Regions from separate parts of the Lactococcus formosensis genome, predicted to be linked through region 3. Evidence: riboswitches for the same ligand, from Rfam matches in the RefSeq annotation. Region 3 holds a riboswitch; each other region holds the start of a gene.
The links. A riboswitch is a leader RNA that binds a small molecule or an ion and turns the genes downstream of it on or off. The one in region 3 is predicted to bind thiamine pyrophosphate.
Positions count from the first base shown of each region.

Region 1: another riboswitch for thiamine pyrophosphate. It lies ahead of thiM (hydroxyethylthiazole kinase); the one in region 3 lies ahead of VNN39_RS08750 (uracil-xanthine permease family protein).
Region 2: another riboswitch for thiamine pyrophosphate. It lies ahead of thiT (energy-coupled thiamine transporter ThiT); the one in region 3 lies ahead of VNN39_RS08750 (uracil-xanthine permease family protein).

Region 1 covers NZ_CP141721.1:1,694,001-1,702,171, reverse strand. Annotated here, with positions in the region: gene VNN39_RS08280 (SpaH/EbpB family LPXTG-anchored major pilin) at 1-525, opposite strand, end outside; gene VNN39_RS08275 (YxeA family protein) at 666-1,004, opposite strand; gene thiE (thiamine phosphate synthase) at 1,141-1,779, opposite strand; gene thiD (bifunctional hydroxymethylpyrimidine kinase/phosphomethylpyrimidine kinase) at 1,772-2,572, opposite strand; gene thiM (hydroxyethylthiazole kinase) at 2,565-3,329, opposite strand; TPP riboswitch at 3,398-3,501, opposite strand; gene rsgA (ribosome small subunit-dependent GTPase A) at 3,647-4,732, opposite strand; gene rbsU (ribose/proton symporter RbsU) at 4,910-5,797, opposite strand; gene rbsD (D-ribose pyranase) at 5,823-6,218, opposite strand; gene rbsK (ribokinase) at 6,230-7,138, opposite strand; gene VNN39_RS08235 (substrate-binding domain-containing protein) at 7,131-8,123, opposite strand.
Region 2 covers NZ_CP141721.1:932,829-940,999, forward strand. Annotated here, with positions in the region: gene VNN39_RS04570 (hypothetical protein) at 1-26, opposite strand, end outside; gene VNN39_RS04575 (UDP-N-acetylglucosamine 1-carboxyvinyltransferase) at 255-1,520, shown strand; gene VNN39_RS04580 (YdbC family protein) at 1,569-1,784, shown strand; gene VNN39_RS04585 (DUF3397 domain-containing protein) at 1,857-2,213, opposite strand; gene VNN39_RS04590 (aminoacyl-tRNA deacylase) at 2,322-2,801, opposite strand; gene thiT (energy-coupled thiamine transporter ThiT) at 2,814-3,350, opposite strand; TPP riboswitch at 3,406-3,504, opposite strand; gene VNN39_RS04600 (CPBP family intramembrane glutamic endopeptidase) at 3,538-4,326, opposite strand; gene VNN39_RS04605 (CppA C-terminal domain-containing protein) at 4,404-5,180, shown strand; gene VNN39_RS04610 (serine hydrolase domain-containing protein) at 5,177-6,115, shown strand; gene VNN39_RS04615 (amino acid permease) at 6,192-7,532, opposite strand; gene VNN39_RS04620 (DEAD/DEAH box helicase) at 8,089-8,171, shown strand, end outside.
Region 3 covers NZ_CP141721.1:1,807,524-1,815,694, forward strand. Annotated here, with positions in the region: gene VNN39_RS08730 (SpaH/EbpB family LPXTG-anchored major pilin) at 1-1,057, opposite strand, end outside; gene VNN39_RS08735 (ArsC/Spx/MgsR family protein) at 1,400-1,801, opposite strand; gene VNN39_RS08740 (Rgg/GadR/MutR family transcriptional regulator) at 1,856-2,719, opposite strand; gene VNN39_RS08745 (alpha/beta hydrolase) at 3,008-3,937, shown strand; TPP riboswitch at 4,017-4,106, shown strand; gene VNN39_RS08750 (uracil-xanthine permease family protein) at 4,185-5,474, shown strand; gene VNN39_RS08755 (acyl-CoA synthetase) at 5,461-6,576, shown strand; gene VNN39_RS08760 (acyl-CoA reductase) at 6,592-8,061, shown strand; gene VNN39_RS08765 (SDR family oxidoreductase) at 8,073-8,171, shown strand, end outside.

The sequences.
Region 1 (8,171 bases), 110 kb from region 3:
TGTATCGGAAGTATTAACCGTCACAATAAAATCCTTAACGGTCTGTACACCACCAACCAAGGTCATTTGATGAAAAAGCCAATAACCATCAGTAAGTCCTGTAAAGTCCGTCATACCATTTGCATCGGTTTTCTGAATTTTTCTTGTTGAAGCATCGGCTGTAAAGGCTGAAGATACAATATCACCTGTACTGTTAACCATTGCGGAAGCAGCACCAGTCGGTGTAATTTTAGTTGCAGAAAACTGCACGTTCGACATTGTTAAATTATTTGTTGCCGTAGATGTTGAAGATTCTCCTGCAGCTTGTTGTGTACCGTCATTATTCCCGATAGCATTTCCCGTAGCGGCAGCACTTGAAGGTCCAGCCTGTTGTGCATAAATAACAACCTCACCATTAGAGACCTGATTTTTAATGGTGGTCGTTACGGCCTCCACAGCTGATTGAGAAACAATCATGTTTGAAACTGCAGCAAGCAACACCACAGAAGCTAAGGTAAACTTTCTTTTCCTTGTATTAATTTTCATATCCTTCTCCAATCTTTTGGTGTGATAGCGCTTTATATTTTAATTGTACAGAATTGTCAGAATAAAAGCGAATTAATTGCTTAAATATTTATTAATATTAAAGAAAACAAAAAAATAATGCAGTACGCATTATTTTTGTTCTATAACTTTATCTTCTCTAATGCCTTTGGCGGAACACTTCTTTCTTCTACAATGTTCCAACGTACAACCTTGTCGTGATTTACGTGAGCCATGATATACACTCCTTCACGTAATGGCTCTGTACGTAAGCATATATCTTTGAATTCTCCTTTACTATTTGATGATTTGAAGAGATAGACGTTTTCACTTTCAGCATCATGAGTTTGTCTCTCTGGGGCCATCTTATTCTCCAAAGTAACCCTGGCGTAATAGTCCGTTGTATTTAAAATATGTTTGAAAGCAAAATAGCCTCCACAAAAAATAATTGATATAACAGTTAGTCCAATAAACCTTTTCATGATTTCTCCACTAGTCTTATTTAATTATAGTATACTAAAACATAAGTTTATTTTTAAGGGTAATTTGAACATTCTTGTTTTTGTGTTTACTAATAAGTAATAAGAGGAGACTTTTTATGATAAACACTATTTTTATCTAAAATAATGTGTGGATTTTTCTTACGATATTTTGTGGATTTGTTGCTCTTGTTAAAAGCGAAATGACTGCCACTCCATCTAAAGGCATTTGACTCAGTGGATTAAGTGATTCAACAGTAATCCCCCCAATACCTATGATTGCTTTTTTATTTACACGAAGCAACTGAGAGAGTTGTTCCTCCCCGAGTGGTTCAGCAGCATCTGATTTACTGCTTGTAGGGTAGATAGGACCAATCCCAAGATAATCTGCTTCACTTTCTTGTGCAGCTAAAAGTTCCTGTTTATTTCTAACCGAAAGTCCAATATATTTTTGGAGGCCTAGCTTTTCACGCGCTTCTGCAACTGCTCTATCTTGTTGTCCCAGGTGAACCCCATCTGCTTGGATTCTGCAGGCCAGTTCTAAATCATCATTGATAATAAAAGGGATATGTAAGTCCTTTGCAGCTTCTTGGAGTTTTAAAACAGTGGCCATTCGTTGGTTTTGACTCCTGTAAACTGTACCTTTATCACGGAATTGGTAGGAAGAAACTCCTGCCTCAAGAATTTCAATGATTTTTTCAACTGCTTCTTCTATAGACAACTCGGGAAAATTTTTGGGCCCCGCAATAAAATAACATGTTAGAATTTCTTTATTCATGGTAACTCACCCAATGATTCAAAGGTCCATGCCCATGACCAACATCAATACTTTCTTTTATTGCGTTTGTGATAAAGGATTTTGCATGAGGCAAAATATCAAGTAGTTCTTCTCCCTGTGCAAGATGAGCTGTAATATATGAAGAAAGCGTATCTCCTGTCCCATGTGTCCTATTTGTATCAATTCTTGAAGCAGAATAACGCATAATTTCACCGGATTCTGTCAATAATAGATCTGTAACAGTTTCGCTCGCTGAGTGGCCTCCTTTAATGAGAACATTTTTCGTCCCCAAACTTTGCAAATCATAAAGTGCTTGTCGGATTTCTTCCTCACTTGAAATCGGACGCTCTAGAAGTACTTCTGCTTCTTGAAGATTAGGCGTAATGAGTTCTGCCAAGGGGAAAAGTTCTTTTTTTATGCACCTGATAGCCTCATCTGAAAGAAGAACGGCGCCTCCTTTCGCGACCATCACTGGATCAACTACCAAATGTTGGGGTTGATAGCGTTGAATCCCTGTGATAACAGCTTTAACTTGAGCTACATCGAACAGAGCCCCTGTTTTTGCAGCAGAAATATCTAAGTCAGAAAACACTGAATCAAATTGCGATAATATAAAATGAGGCGCTACACTTGAAATCTCTTGCACCCCCAGCGTATTTTGAGCAGTCAAACCGACAACAATCGTAGCCGAATAAACTTTTTGACTTTGAAAAGTTTTTACATCTGCGTTAATCCCTGCTCCTCCACTTGAATCAATCCCAGCGATTGTTACAACTTGTGGTACCTCAATCATTATTTTCCTCCACTTGCTTTGCACTACTATAGATATTATTTAATAAGGCAGTGATAAACTGACCGGGAAGTTCTTTGACTTGTAGTTCTGCCTGGATTCCAGATTCACTAAAAAATTTAGCAGCCTCATAAGAAGCTTCAAGGAAGTGAGGATTAACAGCTGAAAAAGTAGCTATTGCCGCAGTTAGCATATCTCCACATCCAACATTTATTGCAAAAAGTTCACTACTCGTATTCACATAATACATATTGGTTCCATCTGTGATGACATCTGTTTGGCCTGTCTGAACAATGACAGCATTTGTTTTTTTCGCTGCAATTTTTGCATTATTACTGCTGCTTGTCGTATCAAGCGAGTCAATCCCTCTACTCCTTACTTCTTCTTCAGCAAACCAAGCAATTTCAGCAGCATTTCCTCGAATAATATCGAAATGGATTTCGGATAAAAGTAACTTCATAACTTGACTTCTATAAGGAACGTGTACAGCAACGGGATCTAAAACAACAGGAATTCCTTTTTCATTTGCTAAACGTCCCGCTGCAATGAAAAGTGATACATCTTCTTGTCTCAAAGTACCTGTATTTAAAACAAGTGCACTTGCAAGTGTAAGAAGATCTTTAATTTCGTCCTTTTCGGACGACATTAAAGGTGAAGCACCTAAAAAACTTACAAGATCAGCAACTCTTTGGACGGTAACACTATTCGTAAGACACAAGATTAAAGGTCTTTGATGACGAATTTCTGTTAAAGTTGACATAAAAAAACTCCTTTGTAAACACAAGGAGGGAAAAGCAAAAAACATACCACATCAAGCTATATAAACTAAAAGTAGTAATGACACATCCCTTCGCAGGTCTTAACCCGAGCAGGTTTGATGGTTTTTCTCAACTGATAAAATGATTATTTTATCGGTACCCATTGTGTTATGATATTTATTTTTTTCTATAGGATTATATTTCATATAGAAATTAATTTTAGTATAACATACTGTGTCTTAAAGATAAAGCAAGCGCTCATATTTTTATTGGTTCTATCATAAAAAAGCACTGATGAGTAAAAATCAGTGCTTTTCCTTTAGTAGTAACGTTTATTTTTTTGTTTTAGTGCTTTACGGGCATTTTTCATGCCACCAACTTCCTTAAACATTGTGTCAAGTTTTTTTCTTTCAATTTCTCTGTTATTTAGACCTGCATAAGCTGTTTCTTTTAGTAGCTTTTGGTAGTTTGAAAAACGTTCAAATGAAAGTTTACCTTGTGCAAGAGCGCCTTGAATAGCACATGCGGGTTCATTGCCATGCTTACAATCAGAAAACTTGCACTGCGACACTAAAGCTTCAATATCTGAAAAGCTCTCACTAAAGTTAGCCTGATCTAAACCAACTTCACGAATCCCTGGTGTATCAATCATCATAGCTCCTAAAGGTAGTTTAAATAGCCTACGTTGCGTCGTGGTATGCTTTCCTTTACCATCATTGCGTAAACCATTTGTTTTTAACGTGTCTTGTCCTAGTAATCCGTTAACCAATGTTGATTTACCAACTCCAGATGAGCCAATCAAAACAAGAGTTTCTCCAGGCGTGATATAGGTCTGTAAGGGAAGATAGCCGTTCTCCGTTTGCGAAGATGTCAAAATAATATCTACACCAAAACTAATCTCTTGGAGTTCTGCTTGTTTTTGTTCCACATCCTGTGCCAAGTCTTTTTTGGTTAATACAAATACAGGAAGTGCTCCAGATTCCCATACAAGGGCTAAATAGCGTTCCGCTCTTCGGAGATTAAAGTCTTCATTAAGCGACATACAAATGAATACTTTATCTATATTAGCTCCCATGAGTTGACGCTCCTGCGTCTCTCCTGCTGCTTTACGGATAAGTGCTGAATAGCGTGGTAAGCAACGCTGAATTTGCGCGTGTCCAGTAGAATCTGTTTCTCGATCTAAGAGAACGAAATCTCCAACTACTGGAAAGTCAAGTGATTCTGATGTTTCGAAACGGTATTTCCCTGATACTTCTGCTTTGACTTCACCTGATTGAGTAGCGACGTTGTATTGATTACGCATCTGTTCAATCACACGTCCGGGATAAAGATCTGGATATTTAAAGGCCTCTTTTTTAAATTTTTCTGTAAAGCCTAAAGTATTTAATGTATAGTTTGTATTCATTTTTATTCCTCCAAAAAGTTTTAATGACTTATTGGGAGGCAACATGGTTCAGACGAGAGCAAGTGCCTCCCCATGTCTTACAATTTCCTTATTTACTCGCATAATTGCTCCTTTCTCTTACTTCAAGTATAGCATATCTTAATATAAAAAATACAGCCTTTACAGCTGTATTTTTCTTTAGATAGTAACAGTTATTGAGGCTGCAATAATGATTAAGACCAGCCCAATAATGGTTAAAAGCATTTCTTTTTTTGTTTTTCTTTGGTTTAAGAACCAGATACCTGTCAACGTTGCTAAAACAACAGATGTTTGAGAGAGAATAAATCCAGTTGCCAAGCCATTCATATCAGGTTGAGCAGAGATAAGATAAGTTAAAGCTGCAAAAGCAAAGAAGAAACCTGAGATAATATGTTTGTATGATACACTTTCAAAGATTGCCATTTTTGTCTTCTCTTTGAAAGAGATAACGATACTGTAAATAAGAGCAGTCAAAAGCATACCAATGGCTTGTGGGAGAAAAGCTTCTTGACCTGACAAATTACTTGCTTGAGGCGCAGCAGAGTAGCCCCAATAACCAATAGCACCAATAGCTAAGAAAATAACTACTTTTCTCAAAAGACCTGTACTTGCTGGTGTTTTTTCTTCAGACCAAACAGTCAAGCTCGCACCAAAGATAATAAGAATAAGAGAGAAAGCCCCCAAAATTTTTGCACTTACACCAGGCCAGTTTCCCAGAGCAACGACACCCCAAAGTGAAGCAGCTAAGAGTTGGAAAGCTGTAGTAATTGGCATTACTTTAGAAGAACCAATCAAACTAAAGCAGTAGAAAGTGACGATTTGTCCTGCTGCCCAACCGATACCAGATAAAATACCGAGGAATAAATCCATGCCTGAAGCTAAATGAATGCCTTGTGACATTGAAAAAACTAGGGCAAAAATTAGAGTACCTAAAGTTGAACCAAGGATTTGGTTGACGGGTTTTCCACCAATTTTTGAAACGATTGTTGGGTAAAGCCCCCAACCAAGAAGCGGGCCAAGGCCAATTAATAGTGCTGTTGTATTCATGTTTTTGTTTTTCTCCTATTTGTCTTTAAAATACGACATTGCTTTCTAGTAAGATATTTGCGTAAGGTGTCATTTCTCCTGTACGGATAAAGGCATGACAATTATTCAACTCTGCCTTCATATCGTTATGTGGAATAAATTCGATCGGTGTATCAGGTAGGCGATCGGTGATTTGAGCTAAAACTGTTGGGTTATTTTCTTTTATCTCTTCAGCAAGAAAGATTTTTTGAACTTCAAGCTCTTCTAAAACGTTATTTAGAACATCCATAAAGCTTGGAATACCATTGTCTATAGCCAAGTCAATCTTTTCAGTCCCTTTTGGTACTGGCATCCCAGCATCACCAATACTGAGTTTGTCAAAATGGCCCATTTGAGCAATGACACGTGAAATATCAGAATTTATAACTTTTGTTTTTTTCATTTGAAATACTCCTAATCCAGTTCATTTTTGTAGGGAATTGAAGGTTGTGCCCCGTATCTTTGTACAGTAAGGGAAGAAGCTTTGCTACCATAAATAATAGCATCCTCAATATTACTGAAATCTGCTTTCAGGACAGTACTTAAGGCACCTATGAAAGTATCACCTGCAGCCGTTGTATCAACAGCTGCTACCTTGAAGGCTGGAATAATACCAGCTTTGCCATCTTTGATATCGTAGTAAGCCCCTTTGCTTCCTAAGGTAATGATTACGGCTTCAATACCGAGATTATGGAAATAATCTGCAGCAGCTTTTAGACTGTCATTGTCTTCTACTTTAATGCCTGTTATAAGTTCAGCTTCAGTTTCATTGGGAACAATGATATCGGTTGTAGCTAAGAGCTCTTGTGGAATATCCGTTCTCGCAGGTGCGGGATTGAGAATAGTTCTAACATCATTTTCTTTAGCAAGCTTAAAGGCAGTAACTGTACTGTCAAGGGAGCTTTCAAATTGTGCAATCAAAAAGTCGCTGTTTGTAATAATATGTTTTGAGTTTTCAACGTGATCAGGCGTAAATGCATTATTTGCTCCTGAGAAAATCATAATGCTGTTTTCTCCAGAATCATCCACAGTAATAAAGGCTTGGCCAGTCGACTGGCTTTCTAAAAGTTGAACAGCAGATGTATCAATATCTTCATACTCTAAAAGCTCACGCATCATTTGCCCAGCACCATCTTTACCAATAGCGCCAATAAAGAAAGTATCAGCGCCAGAACGCTTTGCTGCTACCGCTTGGTTAGCACCTTTACCGCCACCGGCAGTAAAATGTTCTTTTGCATGTAAAGTCTCACCTGGTTTCGGCATGTTGCTTACTCTCAAAGTTGTATCCAAATTGATACTTCCAATAATTGTAATCTTATTCATTTTCGTTCTCCTTTATTTTTCTTGTACTGCCACGTTCAACATAAAAAACTTTAAGTTTAATCTGTTTTTGGTCAATCGACTGATTATTTGCCAGCTTATAAATTAATTGAGCTGCCTCATGTCCCATTTCATAAGCGGGTTGATGAATTGTTGAAAGAGCGGGGGAAACGTATTTGCTCATCAAAATATCATCGTAACCAATAAGCTGGATATCTTCAGGGATATGTTTATTTAGTCGATGGATCTCCTGCATATATGCAACTGCATGAATATCAGAAGGCAAAATAATCGTATCAAATCTTTCTTTCCCTTTTAGAAGTTCTTCTGCTTCCGCTTGGATTTCTGAAAAATCATAACTCATACTTTGAAAAACTTGATAGTTCACATCTGCTTGATTTAAGTAGGTAATACTTGAACTAAAGCGTTCATTCGTATTATCGGTTGTCAATGGACCTCGAACAACTGCGATATGCTGCGCACCTGCTTCTACTACAGCCTTGGCAGCTAGAAAGCCACCTTGACTGTTGTCCGCAAAGACACCAAATTCGCTTTTCTTACCTACACGATCTACGGTTACTGCTGGTAAATCAAACTCAGGAAACTCTTCCTTAAAGTCAACCGTTGTGATTACACCAGCAGCATTACTTTGAACTAAAAACTGAAGATAGGATTTAATGATTTCACGATCTTCATTAACATTCCCTAAAATCAGTTGGTAGCCTTTTTCTCTAAGAAATTCTTCCACTCCTTTCGCCAACATTGGAAAGAATGGATTGGAGATATCTGGTAATAAAAGGCCAACCAGGTTACTTTTTTTACTCTTAAGAGACTGAGCCGAGATGTTAGGTGAGTAATTCAGGTCCTGAATCGCTTTTTTTATCTTTACTTCTGCTTCTGAGCTAACATATCCTTTGTGTGTGATATATCTTGAGACAGTGGACACGGATACACCAGCTTTCGAGGCAACCTGTTTGATTGTAGCCAATAGACCTCCTTGTGACATAATGTGGAAACGTTCTCACATATTACTTAA
Region 2 (8,171 bases), 870 kb from region 3:
GAAGTTTTAAGTGAAAAATTCATCATTTATCCCTTTCTTTGTTTTTTGTGTTCAATGTTATATTATCATTTTTTTCTAATGTTAAATAGTAATATACAATAAAGTTTTAGGTAGAGAAAAGAATAAGTGTTCCTAAAGAATGATCAAGAAAAAAGGATGCTTTTTATCTATTCAAAAGGCGGGAAAAATGGTAGAATAGAGGGTACATGTATTTCATGTCTCAAATAAAACAATAAGTGATAGAGTAATAATTTATGAAAAAAATAGTAATCAATGGCGGTAAAAGTATCTCAGGGAAGGTAACGATTTCGGGAGCCAAGAACAGCGTAGTTGCCCTTATTCCGGCAACGATTTTAGCTAATGATATTGTTACACTTGAAGGTGTACCCGATATTTCTGATGTCGCAAGTTTGGTCGATATCATGGAAATTATGGGGGCAAAAATTCAACGTGATACTGATGCGGGCATTTTGACGATTGATACACGTGATGTGACTTCAAAGCCATTGCCTTATGGTAAGATAAACTCTTTACGTGCTTCTTATTATTTTAATGGAGCGCTTCTTGGTCGTTTTGGGAAATCAACGGTTGGTTTGCCAGGGGGATGCGATTTAGGCCCACGTCCTATGGATCTTCATGTTAAAGCTTTTGAAGCTTTAGGAGCAGAATTATCTTATCTTGAAGATGCTATGCACCTTGAAGCTAAAGAAGAAAAATTAAACGGTACAACTATCTATATGGATATGGTTTCTGTTGGTGCAACAATTAATACAATGCTTGCGGCTAGTACAGCAGAAGGTGTAACCATTATTGAAAATGCAGCACGTGAACCAGAAATCATTGATGTAGCTACACTCTTGAATAATATGGGGGCAAAAGTTCGTGGGGCTGGTACAGATGTGATTCGTATCACAGGGAAAACAGAGATGCATGGTGCACGTCATACGGTTATTCCTGACCGTATCGAGGCAGGAACTTATCTTGCTTTGGCTGCAGCGATGGGAGATGGCGTCATCGTTGACAATGTTATCTATGAACATCTAGAATCATTTATTGCTAAACTCGAAGAAATGGGCGTACGTATGACCATTCGTGAGGACTCTATCGAGGTCCATCGTTCAGAAAACTTGAAAGCAATCAATATTAAGACTGTACCTTATCCTGGGTTTGCAACTGATTTGCAACAGCCAATTACTCCGCTTCTACTAAAAGCACAAGGACGTGGTTGGATAATGGATACGATTTATGAAAAACGTGTCAATCATGTGCCAGAAATGGCACGTATGGGTGCTGCAATCTCAACAGTGGATGATCATATTATCTATGAAGCACCTAATAAACTTCAAGGTGCTCATGTTCGTGCTACCGACTTGCGTGCGGGGGCAAGTCTGGTCTTGGCTGGTATTATTGCCGAAGGTACAACGACGATTGAAAATATTGAATTTATCCTTCGTGGATATGATAGTATTATTGAAAAAATGACGGCTTTGGGTGTTGATATTCAACTTATTGAAGATTAACTGTGAAAAGTTGAAAATTTTTCCGTATCATTAATATAGGAGGTGCGTATGGCTGATTTAAAGTTTGAAATTGAGGAACATCTTATTACCTTATCTGAAAATGCCAAAGGCTGGACCAAAGAGCTTAACCGTGTATCGTGGAATGGCATGGAAGCTAAATATGATTTGCGTCAGTGGTCGCCCGACCATGAAAAGATGGGCAAGGGGATTACACTGACAGATGAAGAATTTGCTGTTCTTTTGAAAGAGCTCGGAAACAAATAAAAAAAACCAGTTTTTCTGGTTTTTTTTTATGAATCATATATAAAAAGAAAAACCATTAGTATGGTTCTTTTATCAATGCATGTAAATCATGACAATCATAGCGATGTAAAGAGCAAAAGTAATCACAAAAGTAATGCGCCAAAAAAGCTTAAAGAAGCGCTTATATTTGAAGTCTTTAAAATAGAATAAATCCATTAACAATAAGACGAGAGCTAAAATTGAAAGGATCAAGAAGTAATAAGGCAAAATATTAATGGCAGTGAATTGCTCTGAAAAAAGTTGGAGCCCAAAAATTAAGAAGAGGACAAAAATATCAGGAATGCGAAGTTTTCGATTCGTCAAGTGGCGAATCCGCAAAAATTTAAAAGCGAAAACCAATACAATCCAGCTTAAAAGCGGATATAGGGTGGCAATAATCTTAGGTAACATAGCTTAATTTTAGCGGTTTTGGGTACTTTTGTAAAGTGTTATTTGTCGGAACAATAAATCGAGATGTAAAAATAAAAAGAAAAGCCATAGTTAAGCTTTCCTTTTTATTTAAATTTCACGAATTTCAGCAAATTCAGCTTGTACAAAAGTTGCGAGTTCTTTTGGATTGAGGCGTATAGAACGGCCGATTTCACCGGCAGATACAATGATTTTATCTGCATCCAGTGCAATGGTATCGATATAGATAGGGAACCTTTTGATTTGCCAGATACCGACAGGATTATTAGCACCATGGATGTATCCAGTGGTTTTCTGCAAATCTTTTTGAGGAATCATGTGGACCTTCTTATTTCCAGAGACCTTTGCTAATTTCTTTTCAGAAAGATGCTCTGTCAGAGGAAGGATCCCCACGATTGGACCCGTTTTATCTCCTATAAGTGCGAGCGTTTTATAGATATCACGACGTTGGATGTCTTCAGGCATGAGCTCTGCTTCTAAAGCATTGAGAGCAAGCCCTTCATGGTTGACTTGACCTTTGTCCAGAATTTGTTCAACTAATGTTTTTTTCAGTTTCTTTTTCTTGCTCATGCGTTCATTATATCACTTTTTCGCTTGAAAAATCTGAGCTGCACTCTTAGAGATAATAACGAGAGCCAGAGCAGCGAGTGTTGCAGTTGCAAGTCCACTCATTCCATTTACGACAAATGAATAAGGAATCGCACCCCAGCCCTTCCAAGCATATTTCCCCCAAAAAATAACACCAGCGACAAAGTGCCAAAAATATTTGATAAGAACGCCGAGAAAAGCAGCAGCAAAGATTGTGCGTGTTTGACTCGAATCTTTCTTGCGTATGATGCCAGCGAAGCCAAGAGAAATCGGTGCAACGATATATTCCAGCAAGGCCTGTACTGGAGTCAAGATAGTTGCTTGACCTAATACAATCAAAAGTAAGCCAAACACCAGCCCACCTGTCATGCCCCAAAAAACACCGCGGCGCAAGGCCAAGACCAGTAAGGGAATAACTGCCAGCTCAAGATAAAAAACTTGAGCATAGTTTATCGAGATGAAACTCAAGACAAGAGCTAATGCAGCAGCAATAGCCGTTTCAGTAAGTTCTAAAACTTTAGAATCAGACATAAAAAATCTCCTTTTGTTGGCACAAAGGAGGGTTAGAGAGAAGTGAGGATAGCGATCCTCTATACAAACACATTCCTACGCTGGTACGAACCAGATCAGGTCAAATGGTGTTTCTCAGCTCTTGGTTTTCCCTCGAGCACCCATTGTGCAAATTTTAATTTTACAGTATTAATATATCATAAGATGTTTACTTTAGCAAAAATGTCATACTTATTCCAAGGAAATTCCAAGCCATATGGATGGCCATATTGAGGTAGAAATTACGGTATTTAAAGTAGAACATGGTGAGCACTAAACTCATTGAACCATAAACAAGCCAACTGTAAAGATCTGTTGGACTGTGCATACCTGCAAAGAGGAGAGCTGCTGTCAAAAAAGCGAGCATTTTATTTTTTGTAAAGAGAACTTCGAAAGGGCCAACGCGGTAAGTAAGTTCTTCAAAGAAGCCAGCAAAGATCGTTTGGACAGCAAAGATACCTAAAGGAATAACCTGGGCGAGACTGTTTAAAGCCTCTTGATTTTCTGTACTTGCTTGTAAACCAAGCGCCTGTGCTAAAATATTGACACAGAGTGAAACCAAGAAAAGAGAACCAAAGCCTTGGGCAATTTTGCCCAAGGGGAATTCTTTGATAGCAATCGGCGGAATAATATTTCGACGGCGAGCAAGAAAGTAAGACAAGCCTAGAGCAACAAAGAAAATCACAAAAAATATTATTTGATCAAGAGAAGAAAAGGCTTTTCCAGAATGCAACTGGCTGATAAGTGCTGTAGCAAAACTTGGTAGTAAAGAAAGCACAAAGAGAGCCAGCCAGATTGATTTCTTATAAGTGAAAATTAAACTAATTAGGTAAAGAAGGAAACTTAGCCCTAACCATTGCATCCAGCCAGCTCCTAAAGAAAAAGGAAGAGCGAAGAGAAAAGCAGGGAGAATAGTCCAGGTCCAAGGTTTTTTTATAAGGTCTCGAAATTTAATCATAGAACAATTCTAACATATAATCATTGATAATTTGTATAAGTTTTAATAAAATATAAGAAGATAAATGGAGAATCAGAATGAAAGAATTCATAAACAATTTAGAAGTTTGCTTACCAGGCTATCGTGTACTCAATCGCGAAGAAAATTTAAATTTTTATCGTGATGTGCTTGGCATGAAAGTCTTACACGAAGAAAATGCAGAAGTTTTTTTATCTGGTTATGAGGCAAAAGAACCAAGGTTAATCTTAGAGGAGTTACCGGGTGTGACTCCTGTTCAAGGGATGAAGAAACATGGACGCACAGTCATCCAAGCTGATGAGGAAGAAATTGAACAGCTTTTGGCGCGTAACTTAGACCAAGTAGCACATCTTTATCAGGTCAAAGACAGTTGGGCTTTTGAGGCTGTTTCTCCAGAAAATGATGTTTATCTGATGGTTTCTGTAAACGATTGGTCAGATTTAACAGAGGTTGCTAAATCTGATGTTGACTTTGATGAGGGGGAATTTGCAGGACTATCTGATTTTTCTATCAAAGAGGTACAAATTAATATTCCAGAAGTGTCTATTATTGCAGAATATGAAAAAATTCTCGGTGTAAAAGCGCAAGGTAATCTTTTAGACCTTGCTGGTTTGCATCTCGTCTTTTGCCAAAGTGAAGGTCCTGATTTGACAGCTAATATGGATGAAAAACTTGACCTGATGCTTTTACGTTTTCAAGTTTCGCAGTCGTTTGACTTAGCTCAGTTCGCTGATAATTTACCTGACGAAAAACTGTATTTGGATAAAAAAGCGAAAACGTTAGCTATTGATATTCCACATCACATGGAACTTTGGTTTACAAAGCAAGGCCTATGAAAAATGAAAAAGAATTTTTAGAAACAATTGATGACTATATAGCACAAGAAATTTTCCCGGGCTGCCATGTTGCTATTGTGGAAGAAGCAGAGGTTCAAGAGTTTGTTCGAGGCAACCAAGCAATCCTTCCGAAAGTAAAACCATTGGTTGCAGGTAAAAAATGGGATTTAGCTTCCGTTTCAAAAGTTGTAGGCACAGGAACAGTTGTTATTAATCTCGTTTTGTCTGGGAAGTTAGAGCTTGATGCTCCGTTTACGGATTATTATCCTGATTTTCATGATGAGAGTATTACTTTGAGACAGCTTCTTACGCATACAACGGGTATAAATCCGTTTATTGAAAACCGTGATAAGTTAGATTTTAAAGGTTTAAAGGATGCGATTGACCATATCGAAGTGACGGAAAATAAAAGTTGTCACTACACAGATATCAACTTTATTTTGTTGGGTTTTATGCTTGAAAAGCTTTATGAGAAATCTTTAGATGAAGTCTTTAAAGCAGAGGTTTTTGAAAAATGGAACATGTCTGAGACATCTTTTGGACCTGTTACTAATGCCGTGCCTACAAGTCTGGATACACGAGTGGGGTCGGTTCATGATCCAAAAGCAAAAGTACTAGGAACACACTGTGGGTCAGCAGGACTTTTTGCACCGATGATTGATTTGGTTAAATTTGTTCAAGGTTATTTTTCAGACACAAAATATTTGGCTTTGCAGAAAAATTATGCAGCGGGAGATCGCCCAAGAAGTTTAGCTTGGGATTTTATACACGACCAGTGGTTGCTTCATACAGGTTACACAGGCACTTTCATTCTGATGAATCTCGAATCAAAGAAAGCGGTAATTTTCTTATCCAATCGAGTGCACTTGAAGGATGAGCGGGCACAGTGGATTGTAGATCGTGACCGACTGATTGAAATACTCATAAAAATTTAAACTGACCTGAGTGTCGGTTTTTTCTTTTCCTATAAAAAAACACTTTCCTGTTATTGAGAAAGTGTTTAATATTTTTTTATCCAATATTGTCTACAGGATCATTCTTTTTACGATAACTTATCAATATAATGAAATAAAGAAGTGCGGTAAAGAGAGTTACTCCAATAGGATTAGTTGTAAGGATACCAAAGAAAATTAATAACAAAGCAATGAGAGCAATAAGACTCATGCTCATAGTACCTAAAGCTTTGGTTTTGCGTGCCAATAAGAAGCCTGCGAGACTAATTAAAAACCAAACTAAAAGGACAGTGTAAGATAAAGAACCGGCAAGATAGTTAAATAGGCTGTCTCCTAAGAAGTAAGAAAGAACAACGCCGATATAAAGTGTTCCAGAGCAGAAAAGAACAGATCTTTGAGGTACTTTACTTTTATTCAGTGTAGCAATCTTTTGCGAAAGCTTGCCTTTATGATTTTTTAAGCGGAAGAATAAAATTCTTGAAGAGGCATAAATGCCAGAGTTGATTGAAGAAAAGAGCGCGAGAATAATAATGAAATTAATGATGTCTGCAGCAAAAGGAATATGCATTTTGTTAAAGACCATGACAAACGGGCTCATTGTTGACGTTGCCAGGTCGTTCCAGTTGTAGATAAGGAGCAGGAGGAACATTGGGACGATATAAAAAGAAATGATGCGTCCAATAACGCCTCGGATAGCGCGTGGGATAGCAGTTTTAGGATCTTCTGTCTCACTAACAGTAATGGCAATGAGTTCAGAGCCCCCGTAGGAATAGATAACAATCAATAAAGAATTGATAACACCTTTAAGTCCGTGTGGCGCAAAGCCACCATATTTTGTCATCCCTGAAAATGCAGATATCAAGTTGGTATTAAAAATGTTTTGTGCAACTAAAATGACACCAAAAATAATAAGAAGAATGATAACGCTGATTTTGATAAAAGCAAGCCAATATTCTGTTTCGGCAAAGAATGTTACTGACAGTAGGTTGATAAGCGATGTTAGGATAGCGATGAGTAAGACGAAGGCCCATGAAGGGATATTAGGGAACCAAAGCTGTATAAAGCTAGCAGCAGCGACAGCTTCGGCAATAATATTAATCATCCAAAGTGACCAATACACCCAGTCTGTAAAATCAGCTGCATGGTTACCCAGATAAGGTTGAACCAATCCTGAAAGACCATGTGGTTCATCCGAGCTAAGGACCAACTTCTCTAAACTCTTCATCACGAAGAATAAAACCAAACCTCCGATGAAATAAGAAATAAGGACAGCAGGACCAGCAGACTCAATGGCAGAAGCGCTCCCTTTAAAAAGGCCAGCCCCGATCGCTCCACCTAGAGCAATCATAGTGATATGGCGTGTTGCCATTCTCTTTTGTAAATTTTGATTATTTTCCAATTATAAGTTCCTCTCTTTATAAAATAAATATTTTTAATTTAAAATTCTAAGTCAAATTAGGCCTCCTCTCACTTTATTGTCACGTTTGAGTAGCAATAATCAATAAAAATAAATTAAAAAAGATGCCCAAAGGGACATCTTTTTGCCCCTTTCTGACCAACGCCAAAGAGGACTCACACCTTTACCTTTCAGCACTTAGTGTGAGCCCATAATCAACAACAAAACTGTGTGATAAGCGTTAATCATTTTTGAGCCTCATTATTTTAATAGTGTAAAGTATAATACAAATAATGTAAAAATTCAAATTTTTGCACAAATTAAAAAAACAAAAGTGGACTTTTAAAATTTTAATGTCAAAAGTTCTTTACATTAAAATCAGAAAGGAATTGGAGGTTATAAAATTTTTTATCTGAAGATAACTTTCTATTTTTTATTAGGTAATTCGTGAAAAAAATAGCAAAATATGGTATAATGTATGCACGTTTTAAAGGGATTTAGAAGAAAAAATAGACAGAGAGTTGGTGCAAAAAGGCATCAAAAATAGGATAAACATAAAATGAGCAGAATGATGCCAGCACGTGTACGCAGTGAAGGAATAGCCCTGTATAGCCAGGGACTTTTAATTGATCCATCAATAGA
Region 3 (8,171 bases):
GCATTTGTGTTGCACCAGTCATATTTCCAACTTTTTCCATACCATCTTTAGTTAATTGAACGGTATTTTTACCTGCTGGTTTCATTTCATTGGCGCCTTCTTTGAAGGTATAATCTGTACCTTGCTCAAGTGTTACCCATTCACCCTCTTTATTTTTAACTTGCATTTCTACTGAGAGAAGATCTTGATTAGGATCCAAGTCATCAGTAACTGTCAAATAATCCATATAAACTTTATCGCCTTTATGAACATGACCACCAGTTGAATCAGGTCCAGTGTAATCTGCATTAGGATCTAAACCTTCAATAAAGCTATCTTCTGTGGCAATATAGAAAAAATCACCAGGATTGATATCAAATGCAGCTTCCCACTGGTAGGTTTGACCCGCAACAAGTGATTCACCATTCTGTCCATCAATCGTTTTAACGGGGTTAAGAGGTGTATCTTCTTCATTTTTAGGATAAACATTAACATCATAAATCAAGTCAGACTGTGAAACACGATTTGTCATTGGTACATAAATGAAAGCTGGGATAGCTTTATATTTAATTGTTGTAGCTTCACCTGTCGTATTATTGATCACACCAGTTGAATCTTCTTCGACTAACATATAGATGCCATCATTTGTTTTACCAGTCCCTAAATCAAATGTAATTTGACCATTTTCATCAGTTGTTTCTTCCAGTGCATCAAAAGTTGAATCGATTTCGTAGTCAGTACCTGCAACTGCAGTCGCTGCATCAACTAAAGGTTGGCCACCTTCCAAGGGTTTAACACGAACAAGTTTGAATTTTACATTTTTCAAAGTTGCCAAGTTATCAGGATTATTCCATGCTGTACCATCACCAGGGGCTCCGAGTTGTCCTTCACTTTGGATGGCATATTTTGTCAAAGTGATTGAGCGAGCTGATGTGTTATCTGCAATTGCTGACGAATCCGCATGAGCAACTGCAACAGTGTTCAAAAATGCAGGAGCAGACAAACTCAGGGCACTTGTTCCAGCTAATGTTGTTAGGGCCAAGCCAACAATAATTTTGTGTTTGTAAGAATTTTTCATTTTTACCTCTTTTTAGATGTATAGTTCTCAAGTTAATTAAATTGGTAAATTCTTTAATATAACTTAATCGGTTGTATTATACCGCCTATTTTTGCAAAACTCAATGGGGAAACGGCTTTGTTTAGGAATCTAAACACCGCATTTTATTAGTCTTATTAATATATCTTAAACCGATTGCCAATTTCGATATTTATAAGACTTTAAAACAAAATTCAGACAAATCAGAAAAAACATTCTATATAGCGTTTTCAGAGTTTCATCATATTTTTATGACGCGTATGCACAAAAACCAGCGACTATTCACTGGCTTTTTCTCTATTTATTTTGTTTAGCATTCCCAAATCACACCAGAAAAGAAAAATCTCCTCTATCTACTCTACGATGACTTTTGGGGATAAATTTTCTAATTTCGTTACTATTATAGCCTATCATTATTTTTGTTTCATCAAACAATATTGGCTCTTTAATACTTCCTGGTGATTGTAGTATTTGTTGAATAAAGCTTTGCATTGGAACTTCTTCAAATTTACTGCAACTCAGCTGTTGTTTCTGAGACGATATTCCAAGTCTTGAAACAAGAATATCATCAAAACCATTTTCTGAAAGAGAGAGCATTTGTTTAATATTTTGCATTGACAAGTCAGAACTTGAAATTATTTTATATGGTATATGATGACTTTCAAGCCAATCTATAACTATAAGGACACGTCGATCAGATTTTGTTTTTCTATAAACATTTATCATAATTTTGATTTTATTTTTATTACTTGTTAATAGTATATTTAAACCATTCTAAAGTTACTTGATTAATAGATAACCTTTTGCTTTACCATTAATCATCTTCTTATAATAAAATTCCAACATATTTTTTAAATCAGTGGCTTCAATATCTAAAAGAATACGCAAAGAACGTCGAACAATCTTATTGCCCATCTGTGTATCTTCAAATTTATAAATCCAACAGCCTTCTAGATACATTCCCATAACCTTTTCTGTAACCTCAAGAGTTGAAGGTAACTCTTTTAAATACTTGATTAAACCTTTTGCTTCATTTTGTTCTCCTTGGGCAATTAATTGTAGAGCGCCCTTTGCAAGAACCCGAGCAAAAAGAGGTCTGTATTCTCTTCTAACACGTAAATAATCATATTTTTTTTGCCTTAACTGACTAATAATAGAATAAACCAAAGTTTGATCAAGCTGTGGCATCGTATTAATCAGTAGATTTAGCTCATACCGACTCCACATCTCGCAATTATTAAAAAATGTTTCAAGTTGTGTTTTTTCTTCAAGCGTTAGCTCTTCATAACATGCTTTAGCAGCTAAAGCAATAAAATAGTCTTCTTCAATTTCATAATACACATTGTCATGGTAAATTTGCTTAAGTTTTTCTTTGTCTCTTGTGACAAAAGCATTCTCTATCTCTTTAAATTGTATGATAAAATACTCTGATTCTGTGTTATTAATCATCAAAATATATGATGTCATTGTCACATTCATCTTTTGAAGTGCCATATCTAATTTGTCAAAGGATAATAAAGTTTTTCCATTTTCAAATTGTGACAATGTACCTTTTGAAATTCCGAGACTTTCAAAATACTCTAAAGTCTTTTTATGCTGCTTTCTCAGCGTTCTAAAAGATTCACCATACTTGCTATAACTCATTTATTCTCCTCAAAAAAAAATCAAGTGATTCAAGCATTTCTTCTTAGACCTAATGAAATGCTTAAAACGCTTGAGCGTTATTCCCGGTGGAATTATATTTTATTGTTTTTGTATTTTAAAAATTAACACAAAAGAAAATTACAAAATATAGTCTAACATATTTTTCGTTCACTCTACGATACATGTAGCAACAAAATGTTCATATTTCAAGATTTTAAACATTTCACATTAGATTGTCTATACCACTTTTTTAAATGTTATAATAGTTTTGGTTAAAAAGGAGCTCCTATGAAGAAAAAAATTACAATATTGACAATAATTTTTTTAATTATTCTGACAATAATGACAGTGGTGACAACATTTTACATGTATGATTTCGCATTCGTACCCGGAAACAAGAGCTTTGTACCACATAATGGACAAAACAACCCTCTAAATATTAAAGCCAGCCAATGGTTGAATTCTACTCAAAAGCAAGAATGGCATGAAATCTCAGCCACAGATGACTTAAAGCTCAATGCTTACTATATTCCTGCACAAACTAAAACTAAAAAAACCATTATTATTGCTCATGGTTATATGGGAAAAAAAGAAGATATGGCACGTTATATGCAAATGTACCATGACCTCGGTTATAATGTCTTAGCACCCGACGATCGTGGTGCGGGGACATCTGATGGAAATTATATCGGTTTTGGGTGGCCGGACCGTTTAGATTATGTCAAATGGATTAATAAGGTTATTGAGTATACAGGTCAAGACAGCCAAATTGCTTTGTTCGGTGTAAGCATGGGAGGCGCAACAGTCATGTTTACTGCTGGCGAAAAGCTTCCTTCCCAAGTCAAAGCAGTTATTGAGGACTGTGGATACAGCAGTATTTCTGCTGAACTCGCATACCAACTGAAAGAGATGTTCCACTTGCCAAAATTCCCACTCGTTTATACAACTCAATTTCTTGTACAAGTACGCGCACACTATAACTTTTTTGAGGCTGATGCTACTAAAGCTTTAAGACGATCCACTCTCCCTATCTTTATCATCCACGGGGCTGAAGATAAGTTTGTCCCAACAAAAATGGCGACTGAAAATTTCAAAGCTGCTCATTCTCCTAAAGAATTATGGATTGTACCTAAAGCTCAACATGCACAGTCTTACATCGTAAACCCTCAAGAATACCAAGAGCGTACATCCACATTCTTAAACAAATATTTGAAATAGCTTGAGATAATATATACAATAATTTTTGACAAATATCTTGTATTTTGATAAATTTACTTTACAATATTAATATTACATTATAGATCACTAGGGGTGCCTTTATGGCTGAGAATTACCCTTTGTACCTGATCTGGTTAGTACCAGCGGAGGAAAGTGACATCTAATTCGTTATCATAAACGCTATTTTAGTATGTCTTTTTGCACTTTGCAAAAGGACATTTTTTATTTTCTAGGAGGAATTATTCCAATGAACAAACCCAAGCCCCATAAAACAGCTGAATATAGTCTTATCGCACTGCAGCATGTCTTTGTCTCCAATGTTTGGTTAGACCCTATATATGTAGCAACAGCAGGAGGGCTTTCCCTAGCCTACTCTTCAAACCTTGTCAACACTATTTTTATTGTCTCGGGCTTGGTCACTCTTTTACAGGTCACTCGTCTTATCAAACTTCCTGTTATTCAAGGTCCTTCCGCTTCTTTTGATGCCTTGATGATTAGTGCTGCAAAGACAGGACAGCTATCTGCAGCAGGTACTTCCATTTTACTCAGTTCATTCATTGTTCTTTTACTTTCTGTTACTGATTTAATCACCAAACTCGTGAAATTCTTAAGCCCAGCCGTTAAAGGTGTTTTGATTTTTATTGTCGGCCTCTCCTTGATTAATTTTACCTTATCAGAGTTTTTCGGAGGAACACCTGGTACTCATGACTTTGCTAGTCCTCATAATATAGGACTTGCGCTTATTACATGTGCGACAGTTCTTCTTTTTTCTTTATTTGGCAAAGGTATTTGGAAACGATTTTCTTTTCTATTTGCCTTAATTGCTGGGGATATAACTGCCTATTTAACCGGAAGTATAGATTTTTCAGGTGTAAAAACACAGGCATGGTTTGGTTTACCTCATTTTCTTCCTTACGGTCAACTCCATTTTAACTGGTCAGTTTTTATTGCCTTTTTCATTGCCTATCTTGTTGCCGTCGTTGAATCCATTAGTGTTTATGAAACAGCTGGCAATTTACTTGGTGAAAATATTGAAGCTTCACGTATTCGAAACGGAATTGTTGGCGAAGCGCTGGGCTCTATAAGTTCTTCTTTATTTGGTGGCTTTCCAACTACAGGTTTTGCCCAAAATCTAGGGGTTCTCAGTATGACGTCGTCATTTTCTCATGTCCCAATCATGATTGCTGGAGTATTTTTTATCATTTTAGGATTCATCCCTAAGATAGGTGCTCTCTTGGCCTTAACTCCTTCTTCTGTCATTGGTGGATTATTCTTGCCAGCTGCAGCCACTCTAATTTCTGCAGGCTTAAGTATTCTTCGGCAAGTAGAGGATAATCCTCGAAATAATCTTGTTATGGGATTACCTATTATTTTAGCAATTGGTCTCCCTAGCTTCTCATCAAACTGGTCAGGGCCTTTAGCTATCCTACTCTCCAACGGAATCCTCATTGGCGCTCTTACTTCTGTTACTTTACAGCTTTTACTTATCAATTTTCCGAAATTCTTAGAAGAAAGGTTAAACCATGCCTCAAAATAAAACCGAATTACAAAATAATATTCTCAAATTCATTCAAAAATATGCCACAACTACTGCTCATGAAAATTATGAAGAGGATTTCAATACGTTAGCTTTAGCAGTATTCTCATACCAATTCGAACATAATTTCCCTTGTAGAAAGTATGCTCAATCAAAATCCAAAACACCACTAACTGTCACATCTTGGGAAGATATACCAACCTTACCCATCCAGGCTTTTAAAAATTTTGATTTATCCACTGTAGGGCTTAATGATATTGAAGATATTTTTACTTCAAGTGGAACTTCTGATCCCCAAAATAGAAGTAAAAATTATCATCCAAATTTTGAAGTTTGGGACAGTTCAATGAAGTATGGCTTTAAAAAATATGTCCTCCCTGATCGTGAAAACATTCAAATACTTTCTTTATTTCCTGGGATTGAGTCAAACCCTCATTCGTCATTATCGCGTTATGTCAGTCAGGCAGTCTCTTTTTTTGGAACAGCTGACAGTCATATTTTTGTTGATCAAGCCGGTATAGATTATTCTTCAGTCGTAATGGAAATCCAACGTGCAGAAAAAAATAATACATCAATAATGCTACTTGGTGCTTCTTTTTCATTTGTCTATTTACTTGATTACCTCACCGAACAGCGGCTCACATTTTTCTTGTCAGAAAAAAGTATTATTTTTGACACAGGTGGCTTCAAAGGAAAGACTAGGGAAATTAACCAAGATAAATTTTACAATCAAATTCAGGAAGTTTTTCATATCAAGCGGTCTCAAATTATCAATATGTATGGCATGACAGAAGTAAGTTCCCAATGTTATGACCAAAATATACTTCATACCAGTTCGAACCAACCTATCTCCTATAGTAAGGCAGCTCCAGCATGGGTCAAGATACAAGTTTTAAGTTTTGATACATTGAAACCTGTTGAAAAAGGAGAGAGAGGTCTTCTTGCTTTCTATGACTTATCAAATTGGAATTCTTGTATGGCTATTTTAACAGAAGACATTGCTATTCAAAATGACACAGGCTTTGTACTACAAGGTCGCGCAAACGGATCAGAAAGTAAAGGTTGTTCCGTTGCTCTCGATGAACTTTTACAATCACTATAATATAAGAAGAACATAATGAATGAAATAAAACCACTAATACTTGAAGCCTACCATCTCCCCAGCTCCTTTGTGCCACAAGAAATCAAAGAGAAAAAAATCCAGAAAAATCACCAAGAAGTTGTCCTTCGTTATCCACTTTTTGATAGCTCTGATATCGAAAAATATACAGATGAAATCAAATCAAAGAGAAATGAACACCTACAAAAGCTCAAAACATCGGAAATTATTGATATTATCGCTACCGCTGCAGAAAAATGGACAACTCCAGAATACCCTTATCGCAAAATAGCAGAAAAAGCTCTTCCTATTATTACTGGCTATGATCAGGAGACGGTCCAATTAGAAATCAAAACTTTTATTCGGTTATTCCTCAAAAAAAATCTTTTGCGTTTTATCAGTTCAGAGTTTGGGAACAATGGAAATCTCTTAGACGACTTTTATCCTCAAATTTCCGGTGGCTTTACCAAAGCTTTTGGTCCTGAAACCCTATTTACTGTTTTTTCAGGAAATATACCTGGCCTCCAGATTTGGGCCATTGTTATGGGACTTTTGGTAAAATCTTCCATCTTAGGAAAGCTTTCTTTCTCTGAACCACTATTCCCTGTATTATTTGTAAAAACCATCGCTGAAATCGACCCAACGCTTGCTGATACGATCGTACTTCTTCCCTGGAAAGGTGGAAATGAAGAACTTGAGTGTGCAAGTATCGCTGCTTCTGAAACTGTCGTTGTTTATGGTGGTGAAAAAGCCGCTTCTGCTATTCGACAACAGGTACCTTCTCATAAAAAATTTTTAAGCTATGGTCACAAAGTTGGTTTTGCTGTTATAGGAAGAGAGACGCTAACTCCCGAATATTACCAAGATATTGTTAAACGCCTCGTAGATGATATAACAATTTATGATCAACAAGCCTGCCTTGCACCACAAACAGTATTTATTGAAAACGGAGGACAAATTTCTCCAAAAGAAATCGCTCAGGCACTCGCTTACCATCTTGAAAATCAAGAGATAAAACGACCGCGTGCACCTTTGTCAGAAGAAGAAAGTTTAGCAATAGCAAGTTCAAGACAAACTGCCGCACTTGCCGCACTTCAACATAACGATACATTACTTTTACCAAATGAAAATAATAGCTCTGGTACTGTTGTCTTCCATAAAAGGCCTGGTTTTAGTGCTTCTCCACTTAATCGTTTCATTCATGTATTTGCCATTGATGACTTATCGAACATTCCAAAATTTATCAAGCCTTTTGCGCCATTTTTACAAAGTGTCGGAATAGCTGTTGAGCCTAAAAGACTATTTGAATTATCAGATATGCTGGGTAAATTCAACATTAATCGTATATGCGCTCTTGGACAGATGAATCATGTTTTACCAGCATGGCATCATGATGGCCGCTTCAACTTGATTGATTTAGTGCATTTTACTGATTTGGAACGCAGTGCTGAAGTTTACTGTGATTCATTTGATCCCGATATAGAATAGAGGTATTTCTTGTGTTACTCCAAAATAAAGTTGCTTTAATCACGGGAGGTAGCCGTGGTATCGGAGCAACCATTGCTTCACGTTTTGCAAAAGAGGGAGCATTTGTTATT